DNA from 2 places in the Staphylococcus sp. AS1337 genome. Region 2 is predicted to be linked to the other one. Evidence: predicted binding sites of a transcription regulator. Region 2 holds the regulator's gene; the other holds the start of a gene.
The links. The regulator Rex, encoded in region 2, represses fermentation and respiration genes when NADH is low (regulators of the CRP and FNR family bind a similar motif). The targets are predictions, from matches to a motif close to TTGTGAAATATTTCACAA.
Positions count from the first base shown of each region.

Region 1: qoxA (cytochrome aa3 quinol oxidase subunit II) is a predicted target of Rex. The motif match lies at 3,377-3,394, and genes of this name have one in related genera.

Region 1 is NZ_JBOIHZ010000006.1:6,880-15,397, reverse strand. It holds gene purE (5-(carboxyamino)imidazole ribonucleotide mutase) at 1-64, opposite strand, end outside; gene folD (bifunctional methylenetetrahydrofolate dehydrogenase/methenyltetrahydrofolate cyclohydrolase FolD) at 267-1,124, shown strand; gene ACSUE0_RS10155 (globin domain-containing protein) at 1,592-2,737, opposite strand; gene ACSUE0_RS10150 (immunoglobulin-like domain-containing protein) at 2,980-3,297, shown strand; gene qoxA (cytochrome aa3 quinol oxidase subunit II) at 3,562-4,683, shown strand; gene qoxB (cytochrome aa3 quinol oxidase subunit I) at 4,683-6,671, shown strand; gene qoxC (cytochrome aa3 quinol oxidase subunit III) at 6,661-7,266, shown strand; gene qoxD (cytochrome aa3 quinol oxidase subunit IV) at 7,263-7,553, shown strand; gene rihC (ribonucleoside hydrolase RihC) at 7,720-8,518, shown strand, end outside.
Region 2 is NZ_JBOIHZ010000008.1:16,601-25,118, reverse strand. It holds gene ACSUE0_RS11755 (sucrose-6-phosphate hydrolase) at 1-1,466, opposite strand, end outside; gene ACSUE0_RS11750 (LacI family DNA-binding transcriptional regulator) at 1,551-2,513, opposite strand; gene ACSUE0_RS11745 (hypothetical protein) at 2,709-2,894, shown strand; gene ACSUE0_RS11740 (sulfurtransferase TusA family protein) at 3,273-3,497, opposite strand; gene ACSUE0_RS11735 (YeeE/YedE family protein) at 3,519-4,607, opposite strand; gene ACSUE0_RS11730 (redox-sensing transcriptional repressor Rex) at 4,824-5,471, opposite strand; gene ACSUE0_RS11725 (ABC-F family ATP-binding cassette domain-containing protein) at 5,617-7,545, shown strand; gene ACSUE0_RS11720 (MutS-related protein) at 7,912-8,518, shown strand, end outside.

The DNA of each region.
Region 1 (8,518 bases), on a different contig from region 2:
CAGAACAACTTTCTTTCATCGTTTCCCAATCTGACGAACTACCCATTATGACTACCACTTTCAAAACGAACACCCTTTCAGAAATTTGAAATATTACTACTATTAGATGTATATTACAGATATAGCATAACAATTAAACCATGCTTTTTCAATCAAAAATCGAACTTTAACAACAAAAAAGTTAATAATTTACGTCTTTTGGTTGTTAATTGCTATGGTTTTTATGTTAATGTTAAGTAAAGTTCATACATACAAGGAGGATTTTTATGGTCGCAAAGATTTTAGACGGAAAACAAATTGCTAAAGATTACAGACAAGGTCTCAAAGATCAAGTTGAAGCTTTACAATCTAAAGGTTATACACCCAAATTATCTGTGATTTTAGTGGGTAATGATGGTGCTAGCCAAAGTTATGTCAATTCAAAAAAGAAAGCCGCTGAAAAAATTGGTATGATTTCTGAAATTGTACATTTAGATGAGTCAACTTCTGAAGAAGAGGTATTGAAAGAGCTTAAACGTTTAAATGAAGATGATAGTGTTAGTGGTATATTAGTTCAAGTTCCATTACCTGAACAAGTAAGCGAACAAAAAATATTGGAATCTATAAATCCTGCTAAAGATGTGGATGGTTTTCATCCAGAAAATATCGGTAAGTTATATATTGACCAACAAACTTTTGTGCCATGTACACCACTTGGAATCATGGAACTTCTAAATCATGCTGATATTGATTTAGAGGGTAAAGATGCTGTTGTAATTGGCAGAAGCCATATTGTAGGTCAACCTGTTTCTAAATTATTACTTCAAAAAAACGCAACTGTTACAATTTTGCATTCTAGAACAAAAGATATGCATAGCCATTTAAAAAATGCTGATGTTATCGTGAGTGCAGTCGGACGTCCAGGCCTAGTAACTAAAGACGACGTCAAAGAAGGTGCTGTCGTAATAGATGTTGGTAATACTCCGGATGAAAATGGCAAATTAAAAGGCGACATCGCTTATGATGAAGTTAAAGAAGTAGCAGGAGCAATTACACCAGTTCCAGGTGGTGTTGGCCCAATGACAATTACTATGGTATTAAATAATACACTTATTTCCGAAAAAATGCGTAGAGGCATTGAATAGTCAAATAAATAACGACTGTTAAATACTTAATGAGTTTAGAGCATCAGTATTTATTCTCATATTAAAACAAGATGAACGAATAAACTCACTGCAATAATAATTATGATCAATTGTCAAGTACTTGTAATAAACACGTAAACTAGCCTTACCTTGACTTTCCACTATTGCTAATACAAAAATAATAGGTTAAAACATAAAGTTTTCTACCTAAAAAATAAACGTCAATTTCTAAATTATTTCAACAGAAATTGACGTTTATTTGCTTTATAATCTTTTATGAATTACGGAATGCAGATGAATTATGAGCAAGCTATAGAATCAGATCACACAATCCTCTAGTAATCTATACACCATTAAAACAGTAAGATTATAAATATAAATGAGAGGTAACTTATGTGATTAGCTCTCGTATTTTTAAAAGCTGATAAAGGTATTTTCCATCAGTAAAGGGGTTCAATTGTTTAGAGTTATACCCTCACGCTTAATCTAGGAATAAATGATTCGAAATGTATACGTTGTTCTTCAATACCGATTTCTTTTAATGTAGTAATAATTGATTGAAGGAATTTAACTCCTCCACAAACATAAATTTCAGTGTCTGCTGAAATAAATTGACTTAGATATGTTGCATCAATATATCCATTCTTTTGTTTATCGTGAATAATATACGACGCATTATCATTATTATTTGCAACATCTTCTATTTTACTGTTAAAAGGTATTTCTTGTACACTTTCAACATTTTGAATAAAGTCTACTTTTACATTTGATTTTGCAATTTCATTAAACATTGGAATTAAAGGAGTTACACCTATACCTGAACCGATAAACAACTGAGGCGCTGTACCATTTACTATTCCAAATCCTCCTACAGGAGCAGATAAATTTATCGTTCCACCTACTTGCATCTCATCATGTAAAATTGTTGATACTTCTCCCTCGTGTGAATCTGTCACATCTCTTTTCACTGCAAAAGTTAACGTATGTTCGTCGCCTTCAACAATCGAATAGTGACGTTTGGCACGATATTCCAATTTATCACTTTCTACGTCCACTGTAATATATTGTCCTGCCTCAAATTTACTTAAGTTATATTCATCTGACTTAACAGTAAACACCTTGATATCTGAAGTTGTTGGTTCTATATTGGTAATTTCAAAAGGTTTAAAACCATCCCAAGCCATCTCATTGTAAATATCTTTCTCAACATTAATAAATACGGAAGCTATTTCACCATATGCTTTTGCCCACGTAGCAATAATCACATCATCTTCTGGGAGCCCTAGTACATTTTGAATAGCTGCCAATAAGTTTTCTCCTACAATATCGTATCCGGCTTCTGGTACTTGTAACGCGCAGTGCTTATAAGCAATTTCTTTAACAACTGGCATGATACGCGTTAAATCATCGATATTAACCGCAGCAGCTAATACACTTTGTGCTAATGCAGTAGATTGCAAACCCTTTTTCTGATTAGTCTGGTTGAACATATTTTTCAACTCAGGATTTCTCGCAAACATTCTATTGTAAAAATATGAAGTGATTTCTTCTCCCTTTTGTTGTAATACAGGAACTGTCTCTTTAATTATATCTCGTTCTTTTTCATTCAACATTTAATCCACCCCTAATTTTATTTTATTGCTTTTTACATTTTTATCTTATTACAAAATTAGAAGTTACAAAAGATATATGTGATAAAATTCACAAAACGTTCAATTTACATAATTTTAACCGGAAATTACAATGAAATTTATAGAAATAAGATATATTAGGACTATAGTATGATGTGTAATATAGCAAATTAAAGTATAGTAAGATTTAATAAAATTAATGTTTTGCGTTCGGAGGTTACGTAATGAATAAATTAATACAATCTTTGTCTGCATTAGGTGTATCTGCTACGCTTGTATCACCTAATTTAAGCGCAGAAGCTACTGACAATTCAATTCCAGAACTAAAAGGGATTAACGATACAATTATCGATAAAGGCGACGACTACAATATATTAAACGGCGTGCGTGCTTATGATAAAGAAGATGGAGATCTTACACATAAAATCACAGTTGACGGTAATATTAATACTGAAAAAACTGGTAAATATAAGATTGAATATAAAGTTGAAGATTCAGATGGAGCAACTAATAAATCTATTCGTTATATAGAAGTAAAATAATTTCATAAATTTAATACATATATCCCTAAATGATAATGTTTATCACTGTTTTGTGTGTGATTTTGGTTTATCGTCTTAAATATGACACTTTTCACAAAATGTACACATAATTTTAACAAATCTTTGAAAGCCCACCAGACGTTGAGTTTGTTGGGTTTCTTTTAATTTTACAATATTTTTTTTCGCACAAACACTTGTAAATATTGCGTAATATCTTAAAATTGATGGTAAGCCCTACATTTGTAGTATTAGGAGGTCAAAAAAGTGTCAAAATTTAAGTCTTTGCTTCTACTCTTTGGCTCGCTAATTTTGCTTAGTGGTTGTTCTAACGTAGAAGTTTTAAACCCAAAAGGGCCAATGGCAAGCGATACGAAGTTTTTGATTATGTATTCAATCATCTTCATGCTTGTTATTATTGCCGCTGTTGTTATTTTATTCACGGTTTTCCTATATAAATATAGAATAGGAAATACTAAAGAATCAGGAAAGATGCACCACAATTCTTTAATGGAAACAATTTGGTTTATTATTCCTGTAATTATTGTAATTGCTTTAGCCATCCCAACGGTTAATTCGCTTTACAGTTATGAGGAAAAACCACAGAAAGAAGACGATCCACTTGTTGTTTATGCGACAAGCGCTGGTTATAAGTGGTTCTTCAGTTATCCTGAACAAAAAATCGAAACAGTTAATCATTTAACTATTCCGAAAGATCGCCCTGTTGTCTTCAAACTCCAATCAATGGATATGATGACAAGTTTCTGGATTCCACAATTAGGTGGCCAAAAATATGCGATGACAGGTATGACAATGGACTGGACATTAACAGCTAGTGAGGAAGGTACGTTCAGAGGACGTAACTCAAACTTCAATGGTGAAGGCTTCGAACGTCAAACATTTGATGTTAACTCTGTAAGCCAAAGTAAATTTGAGGATTGGGTAAAAGATGCGCAAAGCAAAAAAGTATTGGACCAAGATACATTTGATAAGCAACTTTTACCAACTACTGAAAATAAAAACTTAACTTTCAGTGGTACGCATTTAGCATTTGTTGATCCTGCAGCTGATCCTGAGTATATTTTCTATGCTTACGATCGTTACAATTATGTGCAGAAAGATCCAAACTTTAATACACCGGAAGAAATAAAAGAAGATGTATTAGATAAACCAGATAAACCTGCACGTAAGCCGCAAATCACAAATGCAAACTATGAACACCATGGAATGAAAGCCATGATTCTAGGTAATAATGAACCATATGATAGTGAATTCAAAGATGAAGAATCACATAATATGGATGAAATGGAAAAAATCTCTGAAGATGTTAAAGATGAGAAAGCATCTAAAATAGAGAAAAAAGACCATGAAAATGGAGGTGGACATTAATGAATTTTCCATGGGATCAATTACTCGTTCAAGGTAACTGGATGATAACGATGGCACAAATTGGCGCACCGTTTGCAGTTATAGCTGTGATCGCAGTAATTAGTTATTTTAAATTATGGAAATATCTATACAGAGAATGGTTCACATCTATTGACCATAAAAAAATTGGTGCAATGTACTTAATCTGTGCGGTATTAATGTTCGTACGTGGCGGTATTGATGCGTTAATGATGCGTACACAATTAGCAATTCCAGATAACACATTTTTAGAAGGAAACCATTACAATGAGGTCTTTAGTACGCACGGTGTAATAATGATCATCTTTATGGCAATGCCTTTCATCTTTGGTTTATGGAATGTCGTAGTACCATTACAAATTGGCGCGCGCGATGTTGCATTCCCTGTATTAAACAACGTAAGTTTCTGGCTATTCTTCTCAGGTATGATTTTATTCAACCTTTCATTTATAGTCGGAGGTTCACCTGCAGCTGGTTGGACAAACTATGCACCACTTGCAGGCGAATTCAGCCCAGGACCTGGGGTTAACTATTACTTAATAGCAATACAAATTTCTGGTATCGGTACATTAATGACCGGTATTAACTTCTTTGTTACTATACTTAGATGTAAAACACCAACTATGAAATTCATGGAAATGCCAATGTTCACGGTTACTACTTTCATTACAGCATTAATCGTTATCTTGGCTTTCCCTGTTTTAACAGTTGCATTAGCACTATTTACGACTGATAGAATATTCGACACTGCATTCTTCTCTGTCGCAAATGGTGGTATGCCGATGCTATGGGCTAACTTCTTCTGGGTATGGGGGCACCCTGAAGTGTATATCGTTATCTTGCCAGCATTTGGTATCTACTCTGAAATTATTCCGACATTTGCACGTAAACGTCTATTCGGTCATCAAAGCATGGTCTGGGCAACTGCAGGTATCGCATTCTTAAGTTTCTTAGTTTGGGTTCACCATTTCTTCACAATGGGTAATGGTGCATTAATCAACTCATTCTTCTCAATCTCAACCATGCTGATTGGTATACCAACTGGTGTCAAAATCTTTAACTGGTTGTTTACGCTTTATCAAGGCCGTATCACCTTTGAATCACCAATGCTATTCGCATTAGGCTTCATACCCAACTTCTTAATAGGCGGTGTGACTGGTATAATGCTCTCTATGGCAGCAGCAGATTACCAATACCATAATACGTACTTCTTAGTAGCGCATTTCCACTACACATTAGTGGCTGGTGTTGTATTTGCTTGTCTAGGTGCTTTAATTTTCTGGTGGCCTAAGATGACTGGATTTAAGTTAAACGAAACATTAAACAAATGGTGTTTCTGGTTATTCATAATCGGATTTAACGTTTGTTTCATACCACAATTCATTCTTGGTTTAGATGGTATGCCTCGTCGTTTATATACTTATATGCCAGAAGATGGTTGGTGGTTACTAAACGTAATTTCAACTGTCGGTGCCCTAATGATGGCATTAGGCTTTATGTTCTTAGTTGCAAGTATCGTTTACAGCTTCTTCAAAGCACCACGTGAAGCTACTGGCGATAACTGGGATGGCTTAGGTCGTACTTTAGAATGGTCAACTGCAAGCGCAATGCCACCTAAATACAACTTTGCTATCACTCCAGATTGGAATGACTATGACACATTTGTAGATATGAAAGAACATGGTCGTCATTATTTAGATAACCATAATTATACTGATATCCATATGCCAAATAACACACCTGTTGGTTTCTGGATGGGAATTTTCTTCACTATTGGTGGGTTCTTCCTTATCTTCGAAACAATTATTCCAGCAGTAATTTGTTTATTAGGTATCTTCGGTACTATGATTTATCGTAGTTTCCAAATAGACCATGGTTACCATATACCAGCGTCTGAAGTAGCAGAAACTGAAAAACGTTTACGTGATGCACGTATTAAAGAAAGGGAGGCTGTAAGTCATGAGTCATGATGCAAACACAATTGATCAACGTTCGCATGAAGGTAATTTAAATAAACTTGGCTTTTGGATTTTCCTTACAGCAGAATTCTCATTATTCGGTACGTTGTTTGCGGCATTATTAACACTTCAACACGGCGGCGATTATGCCGGCAAAATGACTACTGAATTATTTGAATTACCACTTGTATTAATAATGACATTTGCATTATTAATTAGTTCTTACACTTGTGGTATAGCAATATACTATATGAGAAAAGAAAAAGAAAAGTTAATGATGATCTGGATGATTATCACAGTTCTTCTAGGTGCTGTATTCGTAGGCTTTGAAATTTATGAGTTCGCGCATTACGTACACGAAGGTGTTAATCTAACTATTGGTTCTTACTGGTCTAGCTTCTTTATTCTATTAGGAACACATGGTGCCCACGTATCATTAGGTATTGTTTGGATTATTTGTTTATTAATTCAAATTGCAATGCGAGGATTAAATAAAGACAATGCTCCTAAATTATTTATAGTAAGCTTATATTGGCACTTTTTAGATGTTGTATGGATTTTCATCTTTACTGCCGTATATATGATAGGGATGGTGTTTAGCGGATGAATACAATTGTAAAACATACTGTAGGTTTCATTGCCTCAATCGTTCTAACAATCTTAGCAGTATTCGTAACCTTATACACATCTATGGCACTTAATGCTAAGATTACCATCATCTTTGGTTTCGCTTTTATACAAGCTGCAGTTCAATTATTAATGTTCATGCACTTAACTGAAGGTAAAGATGGGAATTTACAAGGATTCAAAGTTGTATTTGCGATTATCATTACTTTAATTACTGTTATTGGTACTTATTGGGTAATGCAAGGTGGACACTCAAGCCACTTATAATCCTAAAAAAGACTTCTCTTCGGAGAAGTCTTTTTTATTATTTTTAAAATCTCAGCCCAGCTCCCCCTTTTGTTATTTCTACTATGTTTAATACATTTTTTAAGCATTTAAACTACAAAAATTGTAAAATAAATATATACCCTATTTTATTAAAGGAGGTTAATTAATGAAACAACCTATAATTATAGACACTGATCCCGGTATTGATGATGCTGCGGCTATCAGTATTGCTTTAAATCATCCTGCGTTTGATTTAAAAATGATTACTACTGTCAATGGAAACGTAGGAATTGAAAAAACAACAGCAAACGCATTGAAACTTAAACAATTTTTCAAAAGTAATGTCCCTATACATAGAGGCGCTTCACAGCCCTTACTTTCAAACATCGTAGATGCAAGTTTAGTCCATGGAGAATCAGGTATGAACGGATATGATTTTCCTGAACCTAGCTATAATGATTTAGCTTCAGTGCATGCTGTGGAATCTATGTATAAAGAATTAAAAACGAATAAAGATCCCGTAACACTCATTCCCATTGGTCCACTAACGAACATTGCATTATTAATATCTACTTATCCTGAAGCTAAAGATTATATTAAAGAAATTGTCTTCATGGGTGGTTCCGCTGGTCGTGGTAACATAACACCATCTGCAGAATTTAATATTTATTGTGATCCAGAAGCTGCTCAAATCGTATTCAATTCAGGTTTACCCTTGACTATGGTTGGTCTTGATGTTGCAAGAAGTTCTACATTGAGTCATCGTACAGTAAACGAACTTCAGGCATTAAACCAAACTGGAGATATGCTACATCACCTTTTTAAACATTATAAAGGTGATGATTTTGAAAAAGGTATTAATGTTTATGATGTATATACTGTGCTTTATCTGCTTCATCCTGAAAAGTTTGATGTACAAGAAGCAGATGTTCAAGTTGAGACTAATGGTACATTGACAAAAGGTG
Region 2 (8,518 bases):
AAATCATATTTTGTAAATTTTAGATAGGCTTGGCCTGATTCAGTAGATGTTTTAATGCCTGTTGCGTTTTCATCTGTAAATATTCTTGTCGTCATCACACGTTCACCGTCATTACAGAAAATTTCAACACTAGAAGTATCTACAAATAATTGTAGTTTTGATAACGGAGTATCTAAATAAGTACTCCTCGTCGTTCCTTCAACAGGTTCTGGTAATGGACCACTTTCACTACGGTCTAATGTTAATTTTTGTTCTCTCTTATTGTACGTAATTAGTGTAGATTCAGTCTTAGATGTTCGTACTTCAAAGTAAACTTCTGTCGCCTCATTTTCCAAAATATCAATGATTAATTCAAACTGTTTACCTTCATATGGATGTAATTGTCTAGTGAATTTATTAGCATAACCTAGTGCCGTTTCTTCATTTGTGCGAAGTTTTTCAAGTGCTTTTATTGGACGCTGCTTTAAATTACCTGACTCAATTGTCAATACACGTGGGATAGTTAAACAATGCGCCCAACCATCGGCATCTGAAGGATAGTTGATTTCCGGTAAACCCATCCATCCAATTAATATGCGTTGTCCATTTTCATCTAAGAATGTCTGAGGAGCATAAAAATCAAAACCATAATCTAATTCATGAAAATCACCATGGTTCATAGTTAAATTATTAATGTCATACTGTCCCATAATATATCCAGATTGATAAATATTCTTAAAACGTTCCCCTTCTGAATCTATACCTTGAGGGCAAAATAGTAACATGTCATAGCCATTTAAATTAAAGTAATCTGGACACTCCCACATATAACCAAAATCATCTAGATTCGTTTGTATCTCTCCTTGAAACTCCCAGTTTACGATATCTGTTGAACGATATTGCAGAATTCTCCCTTGTTTTTTTATATTTTGTGCAGCTATCATTGCGTAATAAACCCCATCTTGAACATGTACCTTAGGATCTCTAAAATGTTGAGTATATCCAAAGGGCGGTTCTGATATCACCGCTTTAGGAAATTTATTTACCGATCCATCTTTAGCCATTTTTGCTATATGTTGTGTAGAAATTCTATTCCAATCACTATCACGGTGGTTTGCTGTATACATATAATATAAATGATCATGATATTCAAATGCACTGCCACTATATACACCATGACTATCATCTTTCGTATCAGGTTTAATCGTTGGACCAATAGCTTCAAAATCCACAAGATCCTTACTTTGATATGTATACCAATATTTCAGTCCATGTACAGGTCCTAAAGGAAACCATTGATGAGATACATAATAATTCCCCTTGAAATAGATAAGCCCATTAGGATCATTTAACAATCCTATCTGGGGTTGTATATGAAAAGTTTGTCTATATTCTGACTGTTTAACTTGTTCAGTTAATGATTCAATCGTTTGTTGATCAATATCTTCATATCTTTGATAACGTTGTTCTTTTGTCCACTCCGTCATGGTGCGTATCCTCCTATTTAAAAAATAACCTTATTTAAATGGTACCGGTTCCATAATATACTTTTTCATCATACCATTTTTCTTTTAATTTTTAAATGATTCTTCAACATCAATAATAATGCGCTGTTCAATTTCTTGATGTTGTATCATCTGATTTAGTTTGTCCATAGCTACACTACCTGCAAATTCAAAATTGTAATTTATGGTATGGATAGAGGGAGACACAATATCAGTTACTGGATCTCCACCAAATCCAACAATATACTTTTCATGCTTATGTGGCGTGTGTTCTGAATTATATTTATGTATGGCTAAGGCAATTGAATCCGTAGCCCCAACAATTGCGTCATAATGAGGGCATGCTTGCAACGCTTCTACAACATCGATCATCGCCTCTTGATAATTAAATGATGTTAGTGAAATATAAGGTTGTATGTCGTGTAATTCTAAACCCGCAATCAGACCTTTTTTACGTTGAACACCTACAGCAATATCACTTTCTGTCACACCAAAGAATTTAATATCTTTATAACCTTTTTGACCTAACATATCACCAACCAAATATCCAGCTTGATAATCATTATGAATGATGCAATGTAAATCATTATGTGCTTGACCAACGATAATCACAGGAACATTTATTTTATTAATAACTTCTAAATGTTTGTCTGTGATTTCTGTCGCCATAAAGACAATACCATCTACCTTACTTCTATTAAACGTTTCAAGGGCATCAATTTCTAATTGAGTATTAAGATTTGTATAATTTAGAAGCAAACTATAATTCAATTGATCACAAATCGTTTTGACTCCTTTAATTGTTTCATCAACAGCAAAAGAGTTCATTCTAGGTATAATCGCCCCTATCATATTAGTTCTACGCGCACGTAAACTTTGTGCAAATTGATTAGGCTGATAGTCATTTTCGCGAATAATTTTATCTAATCTTTGTTTTGTTTTTAAACTTACCGAACCATTATTTAAGTATCTCGACACTGTGCTTTTTGAAACGCCAGCAATCTTAGCTATATCAGCAATGTTCTTCATATTTTCTCACTCTCATTAATTAGCTATTATAAACAATACTTATTTTATCATAATGCAACCGCTTTAAATACTATTTAAATCTACATTTATAGAAAGGTTAAAACTTACTAGTAGTATCTCTATATAAGTGATATATAAATTGAGATTTTAATATGATATAGTTGTGGAAATAACAACTTTAAGGAGCGATATACCATGGATAAAGGTAAATTGTACACCTTTATAATATTAAGTATTTGTATAATAGTTATTATTGTTTCTTTGCCATTTTTACTTAAAAATGGTAGTTACTCAGCAATTATTTCAGCCTTTATCCCTATAATGATATTAATTATTTACTTTATCTTTAAAGCTAAAGGCAATAATAAAGATAAAGATTAACAATGTTTATTGGTTATATACTTATTCAGTTTAATGTAAGGAAAACATGACAAAAACTGTAAGGCTAAATCTATTAAATTTATTTTTACTCATTATTTTAATGTTTGTGTTAAATACTAATACCTTTGAATCTTTTTCTATTTATTTGGTCAATGTTCTACCGATAATAATTGGAAACTATGTATTAATTACAAATATTAAAAAACAAAATTCTGACTACAAAATATATAATAAATTTAAATAATAAAAAGGCTTAAAATAAAAATGATCGAACTCAAAGCATAGCTATGAATTCAATCATTTTTATTTTAATTATTATGTTGTCTAATTGACTAAGTGAAGTTCACTTGCAGACTCAATCTCAACTATTACTATTAATTAAGCTTTTTGAATTGTGATTGTCCATGATGCATCATCTAATTGTTCATAATTAGTAACTGGATAGCCTTGCTCAGCTGCCCAATTTGGTAAAGCTTCAGTTGCTTGAGTACAATCAAAATCTATTTTTAATTCATCACCATTATCTAACGTATTCATTTTCTTTTGTGCTTCTATTAACGGGAATGGACAAACCATTCCAACTGTACCTAACTCGTGTACCATAATTTGTGCCTCCTATATTAATTATATTGTTTGCGTTTGTGACGTTACAGTTTCATTAGAAGTTTGCTTCTGCGCTTTTTTCATAGGTCTGATAAACACAAAATAACTCATTGTCCAAGCTCCTAAGATCATTGAAGCAAGTGCAATCCAACCTTTCCATGACATCGTTGCTGTTTCTACTAGTCCATTTCCTATTGAACAACCACCTGCTACTGAAGCGCCAAATCCCATAAGCACGCCGCCAATAATACTGTTACGAATAGTTTTTGTATCTGGCAATCTCCATTTAAACTCTCTTGCCCCTTTAGCCGCAATATAAGATCCTAGGAATATTCCAAGAACTAAGAAGACACCCCAGTCTAATAATTTCAAATCACCAGTTACAAAAAACTGTACTAGATTCGCGGATGGTGTTGTAATACCTAGCCCATACATTCTTCCTGTCGACTCACTTACAGGCCATGCAATTAACGCGATGAGCCCTACTGCAATAGCAGCCACAAATGGGTGGTATTTTTTTTCAAATAAATAATGCCGCAAACCTGTGAATTTCTGTTTTAATTTAGGAACAGCAAATTTAGGTTTCGGTTTGCGTAAAGTTTTGACTACAAAAAATACTGTAATAAATGTAAGTAATGCTACCCAAATCCATGTCGGTATCCCTGTAGTTTGTGACATGCTTGTATTAACGTTTGTAGGCTTATTTAAACCATCCATTAATGGTAATAATAGACCATATTTCGTAGCTGCCGAAGTAAATGCATAGGCGATGAGTGCCATCCAACTGCCTATTAAACCTTCACCTGCTCTATACCATGTACCGGTAGCACATCCGCCAGCTAATATAATACCTAAACCAAATATAAATGAACCTATTACTGTTCCAATAATAGGATAAGTTGACTCAGGTATTTGTACTAAACCAGTAGAAGTCAAAATGAGCAATCCTATACTTTGAACTGTAATTGCTATAAGTAATGCATAAAACATTTTGTTACTCTTTTGAATATACATATCTCTAAATCCACCAGCCAGACAAAACCGTGTTCTTTGCATAACAAAGCCTAAAAGACTTCCCACAATAATGCCACTGATTATTAACCAAGTCATATTAATAACCTCTTTCCCGATAAAATCAATAAGATTAATAATATTAGAAATCGTATAAAATTTCAACCTTGCAACTCATAAATTTTTAATTTTCTACTAACTTATATAGTAACAGTATTTCCAAATTCAAATTAAACATCCATAAAAAAATAGTTTTTTATAAACACAGCACACTGAGTGTATTACTGTATCTATAAAAAACTAACTAATCATTTTTTATTTATTGCTATAATTTTTCATAAAAAATAATAGCGATTGTAATTCAATACCTAAATCAATATGATGAACTTGAACGTCTGATGGAGTTAGTACACGACTTGGTGTAAAGTTAAGTATCCCTTTAACACCTGAATCTACTAATACATCAGCTACGTTTTGAGCTGCTTCTTCAGGAGTAGTCAATATCACTACATCTATATCTTCTTGTGTTAATATTTCCTTTATTTTATCAAATGGACTTACTGTCACTTTACCTATTTGTGTCCCAATAACCTCTTCACGAATATCGAATGCTTCAGTTATAGTCATTTCATCATGTATTGAAAAGTTATATGTTAATAATGCTTTACCTAAGTTCCCTACACCTACAATTGCAATTTTAATCTCGTCATTTTCGCTTATTTCATTTTTAAAAAAATGTAATAAGCTATCAATATTATAGCCATAGCCTTTCTTGCCTAACTCGCCAAAATAAGAAAAATCTCTTCGAATCGTTGCAGAATCAATATTTAAGCCTTCGCTGATGGCTTTAGAATTAACTCTATCAATGCCTTTAGATTTTAATGTATTGACGAATCTATAATATAACGGTAAACGTTTCAATGTGGCACGAGGAATCTTTTCGCTTTGATTAGCCAAGATCATTTCCCCCTATTTCATTATCTGTTATTCATTAATCTTATAATCACTACAACATTATACATGACTGAATAATAAAAATAAACAATGATAGTTTTAACAACACGCTGAATACTGTAGAATGATAATGAATAGAGAGGTGCAAAATCAGATGATATTATTACAACTCAATGATTTAACTAAATCATTCGACGGCGAAGATATTTTTAATAATGTGGATTTTGAAGTTAAAACTGGTGAACGCATTGGTATTGTAGGTCGTAATGGCGCCGGAAAATCTACATTAATGAAAATAATTGCTGGTGTTGAAGATTATGATAGCGGTCATATTTCTAAGAGTAAAAATTTAAAACTTGGTTATTTAACACAGCAAATGACATTAAATACAGATCAAACTGTATTTGAAGAAATGTCTAAGCCGTTTGAGGCAATGAAAAATTTAGAACAAGAAATGAAATTGGAAACAGATTGGTTAGCACAACATGCAAATGAGTATGATACTGAGACATATAAATCTCATATCGATCGCTATGAAGCATTATCCAATCAATTTGAACAACAAGATGGCTATCAATATGAAAGCAAAATTAAAACAGTCTTACACGGATTGAATTTTAGTGAAGCGGATTTCGACCGACCTATCAACGACTTTAGCGGTGGTCAAAAAACAAGATTATCTTTGGCACAAATGTTATTAAGTGAACCTGATTTATTACTTTTAGACGAACCCACCAACCATTTAGATATGGAAACGACCCAATGGTTAGAAAGTTATTTAAATTACTTTAAAGGTGCCATCGTAATTATTAGTCATGATAGATATTTCTTAGATAAAATTGTGACTCAAATTTATGACGTTGCACTCGGTGATGTTCAACATTATGTAGGCAATTATGCTCAGTTTATTGATCAAAGAGATAAATATTATGAAAAACGTATGCAAGAATATGAGAATCAACAAGCTGAAATTAAACGATTAGAGACTTTTGTCGATAAAAATATTGCCCGCGCTTCAACTACAGGTATGGCTAAGAGCCGTAGGAAAATGTTGGAAAAGATTGAACGCATAAATAAACCTATGATTGATGCTAAAAGTGCCAACATTCAATTTGAATTTGATCGTAATACTGGTAATGATGTCTTCCATATAAAAAATTTAGAAATTGGCTATGAGTCTCCGATTACTAAAGGAATCACTTTTGAAGTAACAAAAGGAGATCATATTGCAATTATCGGACCTAATGGCATTGGGAAATCAACTTTAATAAAAACCATTGCCAATATACAAAATGCATTAAATGGGACAATCACTACCGGCGCCAACTTAAAAATTGGTTATTATGATCAAAAGCAAGCTGAATTTAAATCAAATAAAACAATACTTGATTACTTATGGGACCAATACCCTACTATGAATGAAAAAGACATTCGTGCTGTTTTAGGTCGTTTTCTATTTGTACAAGAAGACGTTAAAAAAATAATTAACGATCTATCGGGTGGCGAGAAGGCACGTTTACAGCTTGCCTTATTAATGCTTGAGCGAAACAATGTACTCATTTTAGATGAACCTACAAACCATTTAGATATAGATTCAAAAGAAATGTTAGAACAAGCTTTAGCAAACTTTAAAGGCACAATCCTATTTGTATCTCATGACCGTTATTTTATTAATGAATTAGCCAATAAAGTTTACGATTTAGATCCTGATGGTGGCACAATGTATCTAGGGAATTATCAATATTACATTGAAAAAACTGAGGAAAAAGCAGCATTAAAAGCAAAAGAAGAATTAGAAAATCCAACAGTAGATGATACGGTTATCAAACAAAATGACTCATATATTGATCAAAAGCAACAAAAACGTGAACAACGTCAAATCGAACGTCAAATTGAAACATGTGAATTAAATATAGAAACCTATGAAGAAGAAATAAATGATATTAATCATCAACTTACCTTGCCAGACGTATACTCTGATCCTGAAAAAGCAAACTCCTTAGCAATTTCAAAATCAGAAATCGAACAAAAACTAGAACAAGTCATGGCCGAATGGGCAGAATTACAAGAAAAGTTAATATAAATCCTAATTCAAAACAAAAGTTAAAGTAGAATTTTCTACTTTAACTTTTTTTCTTAGCATGAACTACACAATAACTATTCACATTATTCACCCTATAACAAAGGCTATCCACAAAGTTATCCTAGTTATCCACAAGTAAAAAGTAATCTTTTTTTCGTATAAAATTCAGATAATAGCTTATATCCACATATTTTACCCAAACTTATCCACAACTTGTGCACTATTTGTTGATAAGTACGCATGTTCTCTATTGACATTAGATTATTTTTTTCTTATGTAATATATTATCTCAGTTTGTTAAATTTTAGCGATAATGTCATAATTATCTCATAGCTATTTACATATTAATAAAGGGAGTAATACAACATGCCAACAATTTTTTGGTTCTTCATAGCTTTTCTTTTATTGGGTACTGCATTGATGATTATCTCGCCCATTATCGCCAACAAAAAACTTATGCACGATATCAAACCTTTATGGGCAAATAAACGTCCTTTAGAAAACTTTATTAGACCGAATCATACTTATCGTTATCAATTTGATACATATAAACACAAATTTAACAGTGCAACATTGACAGATGAAAAAACGTGGTCAGATTTAAATCTTGATAGCGTATTTCATAATATGAATTTTAACTTTACAGCTATTGGTGAAATGAGACTTTTTGCAACTTTAAAAAATATGTTTCAAGTAACAGACGCTAAACTTCTTTATAATTTTACAACTAACATAGATTTCAGAAATGAAATATCACTGTATTTAGCGCAAATCGGAAAAGCAATCTACCCTACTTTTCCAGATCAAATCTCATCGATTAAACGCAATAACTTTTTTATGCTTTGTACTTACTTACCATTAATTTTTATAATTCTATCCATTTTCACACCTAGTATTGGCATAACTTTAACTATTTTTTCCGCAATTTTTAATATGATGTTAAGTGGCTTCTTAAAAAAGACCTATGAACAAG